2 linked regions of the Methylosinus trichosporium OB3b genome follow. The protein of the gene in region 2 interacts with the protein of the main gene of each other region in a pairwise test. Links are inferred from orthologs where the notes say so. Each region holds a gene or a part of one and is shown on either strand. Other genes may lie near its edges.

Region 1 (5,916 bases), 2.1 Mb from region 2 along the record:
TGGTGATCCAGCGGCGGCCCCATTGCTCGGCGACATGAGCGCTCGTGCCCGAGCCGCAGGTGGGGTCGAGCACCAGATCGCCGGGGTCGGTGGTCATGAGGATGCAGCGTTGAACCACGTCTGAAATTGTTTTGACGACGTATATTCTGTCTTCTCCAAACCCGGACGGACTGACATCCGTCCAGTTATTTTCGACCTGCGAATAGCTTGACTCAACGTGGTAGTTTTTCCATCTTAAACTGTTACCAACGGCGAACAGTCTCCCCGATTTTGAAAGCCGACTTTCCAGCCCAGCAGCGAAAGACCAACCTCGTTTGCCCGATGGCTGAAATTTCCGTCCATTATGACTGACAATGAATCGGCTGCTTGCCGAGCAAAGCGTCGGCCGAACTTGATAGGGCGACGGCTGCGGTGTCAACTCGGGCGTGCAGCGCGGAAATCTGACCGGCGAGGAAGCGCGCGCGAGTGGGCTCGCTGATTCGCAGGGCCAGAATCAGCGTCGCAGAATGTCTCGATTCCGCAATTGCAGATGGCAATGATTCCAATGATTTGCAGAATTTTGGCTGGGGCGGGAGGATTCGAACCTCCGTATGGCGGAATCAAAATCCGCTGCCTTACCACTTGGCGACGCCCCAACAGCCCGCTTCGTCGAAGGCGGGCGCTCTCCCATAATGCCGGCTCGCCGCCGCCGCAACTCCCTCTCGCCGGTCACCCCCAGGCGTGCAGCGGGGTGAAGCGGGCGAATTTCTTGGATTGATGGCGGTCCATCCGCGCCAGCACGTCGCGCAAAAAAATCACCGCTTCGGGGAGAAAGGGCCCCTTGTTCAGCATCACGCATTCGGCCCGCTGCGCCATCGCCGCGTCGGTCGTCTCGGCGCGGCTCGGCGCGCCGTCGCGGATGAACTGGTCCAGCACCTGCGTCGCCCACACCACCGGCACATGCGCCGCCTCGCACAGCCACAGGATCTCCTCCTGCATCTCCGAGAGCCGGGCGAAGCCGAGCTCGACCGCGAGATCGCCGCGCGCAATCATCACCGCGGTCGGGTGATGCGCCGCCGATGTCGTGATCAGCCGCGGCAGATTGCGCACCGCGAGCGGCGTCTCGATCTTCAGCACCAGCGCCTGCCGCGGCCGCTCCCCGCGCCGCGCCGCGAGATGATCCTGCAGCAGCTCCACATCCGCCGGCTCCTGCACGAAGGAGAAGCCGACGAGATCGGCGAGCTCGGCGACGATGTCGAGATCGGCGAAATCCTTGGGCGTCAGCGGCGGCAGGCGGAGGTCGGTCGTCGGAAAATTCAGCCCCTTCTCGAGCTTCAGCCGCTCGCCCTTGGCGCGCGCGACGAAGACTTCGAGCTCCACCCCGTCCGGCCGCCGGCCGACGACTCGCGCGCCGATCTTCCCGTCATTGATCCACACTTCCGCCCCCGGAGCGAGCTGGTCGACGACTTCCGGAAAGGACGGAAGCGCCGCCACCGGCCCGCGCGTGCGCGGGTCGAGCGTCGTGACCAGGGCGAAGCGGTCGCCGCGAAACAGGCGCAGCTTGTCCGGCGCGCGCAGGCGCTCGATCCGGCATTTGGGCCCGGCGATGTCCATCAGCACGCGGCAGGAGCGGTTCATCTCCGTTTCGGCGGCGCGTATATGGGCGACCATTCGGGCCCAGGCGTCGGCGTCGTCATGTGCGCAATTTATGCGCGCGCAGCCCATGCCCGCCTCCATCAGCCGGCGAAGGAGGCCGGGGTCGCTCGCCGCCTCGCTCGGCAGGGTGACCATCACCACGGCGCGCGGCGTCGCTGGAACGGGGCCGAAGATGAGGTCGCGCGCGGCGAGCAGCGCCTCCTCGCCGGCGCGCATGGCCGCTGGCGGCGGGTAGGGCGCGTCGCCTTCGCCGCAGAGCCGCCGCAGAGTGGCGATGATGGCGTCGAGCGCGGCGAGCACCTTGGCCTCGCTGCGGCCGAGCGAGGAGAGGCCGAGCGCCGCGAGCCGCGTCTGCAGCGCGCTGAGATCGCGCCGCCGCAGCGCGAGATAATGGGCGAGATTCTCCGCCGCCGGCGCGAATCCGCTGCCGGCGACCTCTTCGCCCCAGCCGTGGAGAATCGCGGCGGCGTCGGCGACCACCTCCTCGCGCAGCAGCCGCAGCGCCCTCAGAAGGTCCTCGAGCTCGTTTCGCGTCGCGGTCGGTGAGGTCATTCGTTCGGCGCTCGTCGGGTTGCGTGTCGACCTCTCGTCCGCCATTGTGACGATAGCGTCTCGAGGGCTCGCGACAGGACGCCGCGCCTCATGCGATCATGGCGCCGGCGGCGTCCGCCGCCTGTCGCAGAGTCGCGAGGTTGTGCGCATAGGCGTCGGCGCCGCCGGCGAAGGCCGCCGAGCCGGCGACGAGCGTGTCCGCTCCCGCCTCGACGATCGCCGTCGTGGTCGCCGGCGTCACGCCGCCGTCCACCTGGAGGCGGATGGGGCGCCGCCCGATCATCTCGCGAATGGCGCGGATCTTGGCGAGCTGACTGTGGATGAAGCTCTGGCCGCCGAAGCCGGGGTCGACGGTCATCACCAGAATGAGATCGACGTCGTCGAGAACATGGACGAGCGCAGTCTCGTGCGTCGCCGGATTGAGCGAGACGCCCGCCTTCTTGCCGCGCGCGCGGATCGCCTGCAGCGTGCGATGTAGATGCGGCCCGCCCTCGGCATGGGCGGTGATGATGTCGGCGCCGGCCTCGGCGAAGGCGCCGATATAGGGATCGGCCGGCGCGATCATCAGATGCGCGTCGAGCGGCAGCTTCGTCACGCGCCGAAGCGCCGCCACGACGCCGGGGCCGAAAGTGATATTGGGCACGAAATGCCCGTCCATCACGTCGAGATGCAGCCAGTCCGCGCCGGCCGCCTCCATCGCGCGGGCTTCGTCCCCGAGGCGCGCGAAATCGGCGGAGAGGATGCTGGGGGCGAGGAGAACTTCTGCCATTGACGCGTAGCGCTCCGGTGAAGGAGGATCGAGGCCCGATGCAGGAGCCTTCGACCGGGGGAGGGGCGTCGGCGGCGCGCGAGCGCGCATGCGCCCGGTCGTCGTAGACTGTGGTCGCGTCGCTCCGACGGCGCAGGCGTTCAGGCTCCCGCCGGCGAGGAAACGACGCCTCGGACAGAACTTATCATATCGGCCGCAGTTCCCGCGAGGCCGATGAAATCGGGCGCTTTCGTCGGCTGCGCGGCGTCAGAATTGGGCAAGGCGCCGGGCGCATCATTGAAACGCATTTTCGAGCGATTGTTCGGCCGCTGGCCGCGAGGGGGGTAGGTTGATGACATTTTGCCGATTTGTCGCCGCGACGGCGTTCGCGGCCGCAGCGATCGTTTCGTCGCCGGGCGGCGCGCGGGCGCAGAGCGCCGCGCCCGCGCTCGAAGGAAGCCTGCTGGTGCGCTGGGCCGATCCGCGACCGGGCCAGACCGGGGGTGATATGCGCTTCGCGCTCGCGCGGCCCGACGGCTCGGTCACGCCGCTCACGGTCGCTCCGGCGGATCGCGCCTTTGCGATCGGGGCCTTCGGCAAGACTGTGCGGGTGGAGACGCATGATGCGCAAGCGATGGCGGGCGCTCCAGTCGTCGCGGAGAAGATCACGGTTCTCGGGGCCGAGAAGGAAGCGCTGGAGCCTGCCGCCGCCGTCACCAAGCGCGTGCTGTTCATTCTGCTGCGCTTCAAGGGCGATGCGCAGAAGCCGCATGCGCCGGCTTTCTACGCCGGCCTCACCAATCCGCTGCTGCCCGACAGCGCGCTGAAAACGCCGGCGACGATCAACGGCTTCTACAGCGTGACCTCCTATAAGAAGCTGCTGTGGAGCGGCGATGTCGCCGGCGTCGGCGGCTTGACGGCGACCGATTGGCTGACGCTGCCGCGCACCAAGACGGAATACGCCGATTGCGGCTGGTCCGGCGTCTGCGCCGATCTCGATCTCCTCGCCGATGATGCGATGAAGCTCGCCAAGGGGCAGGGCGTCGACGTCTCCGGCTATGACAATGTGAATCTCGTCCTCAACAATGATCTCGACTGCTGCGCCTGGGGCGGCGGCTTCGTGTTCGAGAACAAGGTCTATGGCGCAACCTGGGAGCCGCCGTGGGGACAGGAGGCGGCGACCTATGTCCATGAGATGGGGCACAGCCTCGGCCTGCCGCATTCGGGCTGGGTCTATTACGCCTATGACAGCCCTTGGGACGAGATGAGCTCCGGCTCCACCGCCAAATTCCTCACCTGCGGCTCCTACAATTCCGCCAATAGCGCGAATGCGACGCAGACGCTCACCTGCAGAGCGCCCGGCGGCGGCTTCATCTCCGCGCATAAGGACAAGCTCGGCTGGATTCCGGCGGCCAACAAGCTCGTCGTCGACAAGATTTCGACGCAGACGGTGGCGCTCGAGGGGGAGGCCTCGCCCTTGGGCTCGCGGCTCAAGATGATCAAGATTTGCCTTGTCGGCCAGCCCTGCGACGGCGCCTCGGCGCATTATCTGACGGTCGAGGCGCGGGTGAAGACCGTCGCTTACGACAAGGGCTTGCCGGGCGAGGGAATCATCGTCCATGATTTTCGCGCCAATCGCGCGCCGCGAGGCGTCGGCAACGCCTGCTTCTTCAACTCGACGAGCGGCTGGGCGGTGCCGGCGGACGCCACCGTCAATGATTATCGCGGCGCGCCGAATTGCGACGCCGGCGGTCGCGTCTATCCGAAATATGCGCTGTTCAATGCGCAATATCCGGTCGGGCGATTCTACAATTCGACGACCTATGGAATCCGCGTCGACGTGCTGAGCCGGTCGGGGTCGGTCTTCAACGTCAAGGTCACGCGCTCGAAGTGACTCGCGCGCCTTCAGGCTCGCAATTCGCCGCAATTCCAACGGAAGCCAAGTCCGTCATTGCGAGCGTAGCGAAGCAATCCAGCGCCGTGGGGCGGCCCCTGGGTTGCTTCGTCGCTTCGCTCCTCGCAATGACGGCGCTCCATCATTGCGGCTTCTCCTGACGCAGTCGAATTACTCCGCCGCCTTCTTGGTCGAGAATTGCGGATCGAGCGCGCCCGAGGCGTAGCGCTTGGCCATTTCCGCCAGCGGCACGGGCTTGATCTTCGAGGCCATGCCGGCGGCGCCGAACTCCTCATAGCGCTGCTTGCAGACCTTGCGCATCGCTTCCTGCGCCGGCTTCAGATATTTACGCGGGTCGAATTCGCCCTTGTTTTTCAGCAGAGTGGAGCGGATCGACGCCGTCACGGCGATGCGACAATCGGTGTCGATGTTGATCTTGCGCACGCCGAATTTGATGCCGCGCTGAATCTCTTCGACCGGCACGCCCCATGTCTGCGGCATCTCGCCGCCGGCCGCATTGAACGCGTCCTGCAGATCCTGCGGAACCGAGGAGGAGCCGTGCATCACGAGATGCGTGTTCGGCAGGCGATTGTGGATCTCCTCGATCACATGCATCGCCAGAATGGCGCCGTCGGGCTTGCGCGAGAATTTATAGGCGCCATGCGAGGTGCCCATGGCGATGGCGAGAGCGTCGACCTTGGTGCGCGCGACGAAGTCGACGGCCTGGTCGGGGTCGGTCAGCAGCTGGTCGTGGCTGAGCTTGCCCTCGGCGCCATGGCCGTCCTCCTTCTCGCCCTCGCCGGTCTCCAGCGAGCCGAGCACGCCGAGCTCGCCCTCGACCGACGCGCCGACCCAATGGGCGAGATCGACGACGCGGCGCGTCACCGCGACATTGTAATCATAGCTCGCCGGCGTCTTGCCGTCGGCCTCGAGCGAGCCGTCCATCATCACCGAGGTGAAGCCGTAGCGGATGGCGCTGGCGCAGGTCGCTTCGCTATTGCCGTGATCCTGATGCATCACCAGCGGAATGTCCGGATACATGATGGCGAGCGCTTCGATCATCTTCGCGAGCATCACGTCATTGGCG
Region 2 (5,448 bases):
GCCTCGGCGCCGGCGGCGAGATTGAGCTCGGAACGTACCGAGCGCACCTCCGAGACGAGGTCGACCACCCAGCCGATCTCCGCTTCGGCGGCCGCGTCGCGCAGCCCCGTCAGCGCGGGCCAGGGGGCGAGCGCCAGCGGGGTCTCGCGCGGCGGGCCTTCCAGGCCCTTCACGCCCCACAGCTCCTCGGTGAGGAAGGGCATGAAAGGATGCAGCAGCGCATAGATCTGGTCGAGCGTGAAAGCGGCGGCGGCGCGCGTCTCGTCCTTGGCGGCGCCGTCCTCGCCCTGCAGCAGCGGTTTTGCCAGCTCCAGATACCAGTCGCAGAACACGTTCCAGACGAAGCGATAGGCGGCGCCGGCGGCATCGTTGAAGCGATAGGCCTCGATCGCGGCGCCGATCTCCTCCGCCGCGCGCGCGGCTTCGCTCACGATCCAGCGGTTCAGCGTGATCTCGTTGCGCGCCGGATCATAGCCGGGAACACGCGCGCAGCCGTTGATCTCGGCGAAACGGGAGGCGTTCCACAGCTTGGTCGCGAAATTGCGATAGCCTTCGACGCGCTGCGTCGCCAGCTTGATGTCGCGGCCCTGCGCGGCCATTGCCGCCAGAGTGAAGCGCAGCGCGTCGGCGCCATAGTCGTTGATGAGATGCAGCGGGTCGATGACATTGCCCTTCGACTTCGACATCTTGGCGCCCTTCTCGTCGCGGACGAGGGCGTGGATATAGACGTCGTGGAAGGGGACCTCTTTTTTGAAATAGAGGCCCATCATCATCATGCGCGCGACCCAGAAGAAGATGATGTCGAAGCCGGTGACGAGCACGTTGGTCGGATAGAAGCGCTCGAGCTCCTTCGTCTCGTCGGGCCAGCCGAGCGTCGAGAACGGCCACAGCGCGGAGGAGAACCAGGTGTCGAGGACGTCTTCGTCGCGTGTCAGCGCCACATCGCGCCCGAGCCGCGCGCGCGCCGCCGCGAGCGCTTCCTCTTCGCTCTCCTCGACAAAGACATTGCCGTCGGCGTCATACCACGCTGGAATGCGATGGCCCCACCACAGCTGGCGCGACACGCACCAGGGCTGTATGTTCTCCAGCCAATCGAAATAGGTCTTCTCCCAATTCTTCGGCACGAAATGGGTGCGGCCCTCGCGGACGGCGGCGAGCGCCGGCTGCGCCAGCGTCTTGGCGTCGACATACCATTGGTCGGTGAGGCGCGGCTCCAGCACGGCGCCGGAGCGGTCGCCATGCGGCACCATATGCTTATGCTCGGACACTTCGGCGAGCAGCTCGCGCTCCTCCATCATCGCCACCACGCGCGCGCGCGCCGCGTTGCGGTCGAGGCCGTGCAGAGCGGCGACGGTCATGTCGAGCTCGGGCGAGGGCGCCACATGCTCGAAGAAATCGTGATTGCCCTCGAGCGTCACGCAGCCTTCGGCGTCGAGCACATTGATGAGCTTCAGCCCGTGGCGGCGGCCGACCTCGAAATCGTTGAAGTCGTGCGCCGGCGTGATCTTCACCGCGCCCGTGCCCTTCTCGGGATCGGAGTATTCGTCGGCGACGATCGGGATCAGGCGTCCGACGAGAGGCAGACGCACATTACGGCCGACGAGTTTCTGATAACGTTCGTCCTCGGGATGCACGGCGACGGCGGTGTCGCCGAGCATGGTCTCGGGGCGCGTCGTCGCGACCGTGATATAGTCGCCGGTCGGCTGGCCGTCCTGATAGACGATCGGATAGCGGAAGTGCCACAGATGCCCCTTCACCTCGATCTGCTGGACCTCGAGGTCCGAGATGGCGGTGAGCAGCTTCGGGTCCCAATTGACGAGGCGCTTGTCCTTATAGATGAGCCCGTCGCGGTGCAGCTGCACGAACACTTTGGCGACGGCGCGCGAAAGTCCCTCGTCGAGCGTGAAGCGCTCGCGCGACCAGTCGCAGGAGGCGCCGAGGCGCTTCAACTGTTCGACGATGACGCCGCCCGACTCCGCCTTCCAGGCCCAGACCTCCTCGAGGAATTTCTCGCGGCCGAGCTCGCGGCGGTGCTGCTGGCGCTCCATCAGCTTGCGCTCGACCACCATTTGCGTCGCTATGCCGGCGTGATCCGTGCCCGGCTGCCAGAGCACGTCGCGGCCGCGCATGCGCTGATAGCGCGCCAGAATGTCCTGCAGCGTGTTGTTGAGCGCATGGCCCATATGCAATGAGCCGGTGACGTTCGGCGGCGGAATGACGATGGAAAAAGGCTCGGCGCCGGCGCGCTCGGGCCGGCCGGCGCGAAAGGCGCCGGTCGCCTCCCACAGCTCGCGCATCCGCGATTCGATGGCGGCGGGATCGAAGGTTTTTTCCATAGGCATGGGATAGGGCCGGTCGGTTTGGCGGCCTCTCGGGCCCCTCCCGACCCTCTCCCTTGTCGCGGGAGAGAGAGCAGTTTCGGCCCTTCACCGAGGTCGCTGCGAAGCGCTGATCGTGAGCGTCAACCCTCTCCCGCGGAGCGGGGGAGGGACGGGGAGGGGGCTAAGCCAGCCCCTTCAACGCATTGCGGCCGGCGTAGATCGCCGCCGGTCCGAGCTCCTCCTCGATGCGGATGAGCTGATTGTATTTGGCGACCCGGTCCGAGCGGGCGAGCGAGCCGGTCTTGATCTGGCCGCTGTTGGTGGCGACCGAAATATCGGCGATCGTCGAATCCTCGGTCTCGCCGGAGCGATGCGAGATCACCGTCGTATAGGCGGCGCGATGCGCCATCTCGACGGCGGCGAGCGTCTCGGTCAGCGTGCCGATCTGATTGACCTTCACCAGCAGCGAATTGGCGACATCCTCGTCGATGCCGCGCGACAGCCGATCGACATTGGTGACGAAGATGTCGTCGCCAACGAGCTGGATCTTGTCGCCGAGCGTGTCGGTCAGCAGGCGCCAGCCCTCCCAATCATCCTCGGCCATGCCGTCCTCGATCGTGACGATCGGATAGGAGTCGGCGAGCTTGGCGAGATAGGCGACCTGCTCCTCGATCGAGCGCGACAGCTTCTCGCCCTCATAGACATATTTGCCGTCCTTGAAGAACTCTGTCGCGGCGCAATCGGCGCCGAGATAGATGTCCTCGCCCGGCACGAAGCCCGCGGCTGCGATCGCCTCGACGATGATGTCGAGGGCCGCCTCGGCGGAGGGGAGGTTGGGGGCGAAGCCGCCCTCGTCGCCGACCGATGTCGAGAGGCCCGCTTTCTTCAGCGCGGCTTTCAGCGTGTGGAACACTTCCGCGCCCCAGCGCACCGCCTCGCGCAACGTCGGCGCGCCCACCGGCAGGATCATGAACTCCTGGAAATCGATCGGATTGTCGGCGTGGACGCCGCCATTGATGATGTTCATCATCGGCACCGGCAGCACGCGCGCCTGCACGCCGCCGATATAGCGGTAGAGCGGCAGCGAGGCGGCCTCGGCGGCGGCCTTGGCGACGGCGAGCGAGACGCCGAGAATGGCGTTGGCGCCGAGCCGCGATTTGTTCGGCGTGTCGTCGAGCTCGATCAGCGCCTCGTCGATCGTCGCCTGCTCCTCGGCCTCCATGCCCATCAGCTCGGAGGCGATCTCGTCGTTGACGCTCTGCACGGCGCCGAGCACGCCCTTGCCGAGAAAGCGCTTCTTGTCGCCGTCGCGCTTCTCCACCGCTTCATGCGCGCCGGTCGAGGCGCCGGAGGGAACGGCGGCGCGGCCCGAGGAGCCGTCCTCCAGCGTGACTTCGACCTCGACCGTGGGATTGCCGCGCGAATCGAGAATTTCACGGGCGTGAATATCGATGATTTCGGTCATGCCGGGCCTCATGCGTCGTTCTGACGGAATTTGGCGCGTTGTAGACCGATCTGCGCCGAGGCGAAAGCCTCGAAAGCCGCCGCCTCGAGCTTTTGCGTGAAGCTATCGGGACTGGAGCCCTTCGAGAAATGCGGTGAGATCGCTGGTCGAAAAATCGACATGGGGCTCACGGCCATGGGCGATCTCCCAGGGCTCGCGGCAGTCCTCGCCGCCTTGCTCGGGCGTCACCAGAACCGTGGTCATGCCGCGCCGATGCGGGACGACGAGATTGCGCGCGAGATCCTCGAACAGAACCGCGCGCGTCGGCTCCACCGCATGGCGGTCGAAGAAGCGCTCATAGGCTTCTTCATGCGGCTTGGCGACGAATTTTGCGGCGATGATGTCGAACACATCCTCGAACACATGGTCGAGACCGAGGCGCCGGGCCGTCTCCAGCGCGTGATGGCGCGAGCCATTGGTGAGAATGAGCTTGCGGCCGGGCAGCGCGGCGATGGCGCTCGCCAGCAGCGGGGCGGGCGGCAGCGAGGAGCGGTCGACGTCATGGACGAAGGCGAGGAAGGCGTCGGCGTCGACGCCATGCTCGGTCATCAGCCCGCGCAAGGTCGTGCCATAGCGATGGTAGTAATGCTTCTGCAGGGCGCGGCAGGAAACGCCGTCGAGCCCGAACATGCGGATCATATAGAGCGTGATCCGCTGGTCGATCTTCGGCCACAGGTCGCAGGAGGCGGGATAGAGGGTGTTGTCGAGATCGAACACCCAAGTATCGATATGAGCGAATCTGTCGGCGTCGGTCATGGCGAGCGAAGCGAAGCAATCGAGAGGCCGCCCCACGGCTATGGATTGCTTCGTCGCTTCGCTCCTCGCAATGACGCCCGCCTCGTCATTGCGAGCGGAGCGAAGCAATCCGGAGCCGCGGGGTGGTCCCTCGTCGGCGTCCTCGCTCGGCTCCACGCAATGGGTCAAATCCTCACCTCGTGATCAGCGTGCCCGCGCCATGATCGGTCAGAAGCTCTATCAGCACGGCGTGCGGCAGCTTGCCGTCGAGGATCACGACGCCCTCGACGCCGCGCTCGATCGCATACATGCAGGTCTCGACCTTGGGGATCATGCCGCCGGTGATGGTGCCGTCGGCGACGAGGCCGGGAATGTCGGAAACCTTCAGCTCCTTGATGAGCTGCTTGTTCTTGTCGAGCACGCCGGGCACGTCGGTGAGGAACAAGAGGCGCTTGGCGCCGAGCGCGCCGGCGATGGCGCCGGCGAAAGTGTCGGCGTTGATGTTGTAGGTCTCGCCGTCCTCGCCCTGCGCCACCGGCGCCAGCACCGGGATCAGCTCGCGGCCGAGCACCTGCTCGAGCACAATGGTGTCGACCTTGGCCACCTCGCCGACGAAGCCGAGATCGACCGCGCGGCCATTGTCATGCGCCGGGCGCGCCAGCTTCTCGGCCGTGACCATGCGGCCGTCCTTGCCGCACAGGCCGATGGCGCGGCCGCCCTCCGAATTGATGAAGCCGACGATCTGCTTGTTGATATAGCCGGCGAGCACCATCTCGACGATTTCCATCGTCGCCTTGTCGGTGATGCGCAATCCGTCGGCGAATTCGGATTTGATGCCGAGCTTGCCCAGCATGGCGCCGATCTGCGGCCCGCCGCCATGCACCACGA

The links. The genes of interacting proteins can lie anywhere in the genome.
Region 1: the proteins of eno (region 2) and rpe interact in binary tests that used the Escherichia coli proteins (3 or more experiments, as listed by UniProt). The link is inferred for Methylosinus trichosporium OB3b from one-to-one orthologs.

What each region holds. Positions count from the first base shown.
Region 1 is NZ_CP023737.1:3,899,059-3,904,974, forward strand. The notes cover bases 1,117-4,074. They hold rpe (ribulose-phosphate 3-epimerase), read right to left. Parts: upstream 2,957-4,074; coding sequence 2,276-2,956; downstream 1,117-2,275. Other genes in these bases: CQW49_RS18440 (pyruvate kinase), read right to left, coding at 1,117-2,187; CQW49_RS18450 (metallopeptidase domain-containing protein), read left to right, coding at 3,288-4,074. Also shown: CQW49_RS25725 (DNA methyltransferase), read right to left, coding at 1-97; more of CQW49_RS18440, read right to left, coding at 709-1,116; more of CQW49_RS18450, read left to right, coding at 4,075-4,829; fba (class II fructose-bisphosphate aldolase), read right to left, coding at 5,001-5,916. UniProt on the Escherichia coli protein: Catalyzes the reversible epimerization of D-ribulose 5-phosphate to D-xylulose 5-phosphate.
Region 2 is NZ_CP023737.1:1,777,828-1,783,275, reverse strand. What follows is about bases 1,645-4,635. They hold eno (phosphopyruvate hydratase), read right to left. Parts: upstream 3,787-4,635; coding sequence 2,503-3,786; downstream 1,645-2,502. Other genes in these bases: CQW49_RS08630 (pyrimidine 5'-nucleotidase), read right to left, coding at 3,889-4,635; CQW49_RS08640 (valine--tRNA ligase), read right to left, coding at 1,645-2,336. Also shown: more of CQW49_RS08640, read right to left, coding at 1-1,644; more of CQW49_RS08630, read right to left, coding at 4,636-4,749; argB (acetylglutamate kinase), read right to left, coding at 4,754-5,448. UniProt on the Escherichia coli protein: Catalyzes the reversible conversion of 2-phosphoglycerate (2-PG) into phosphoenolpyruvate (PEP). It is essential for the degradation of carbohydrates via glycolysis.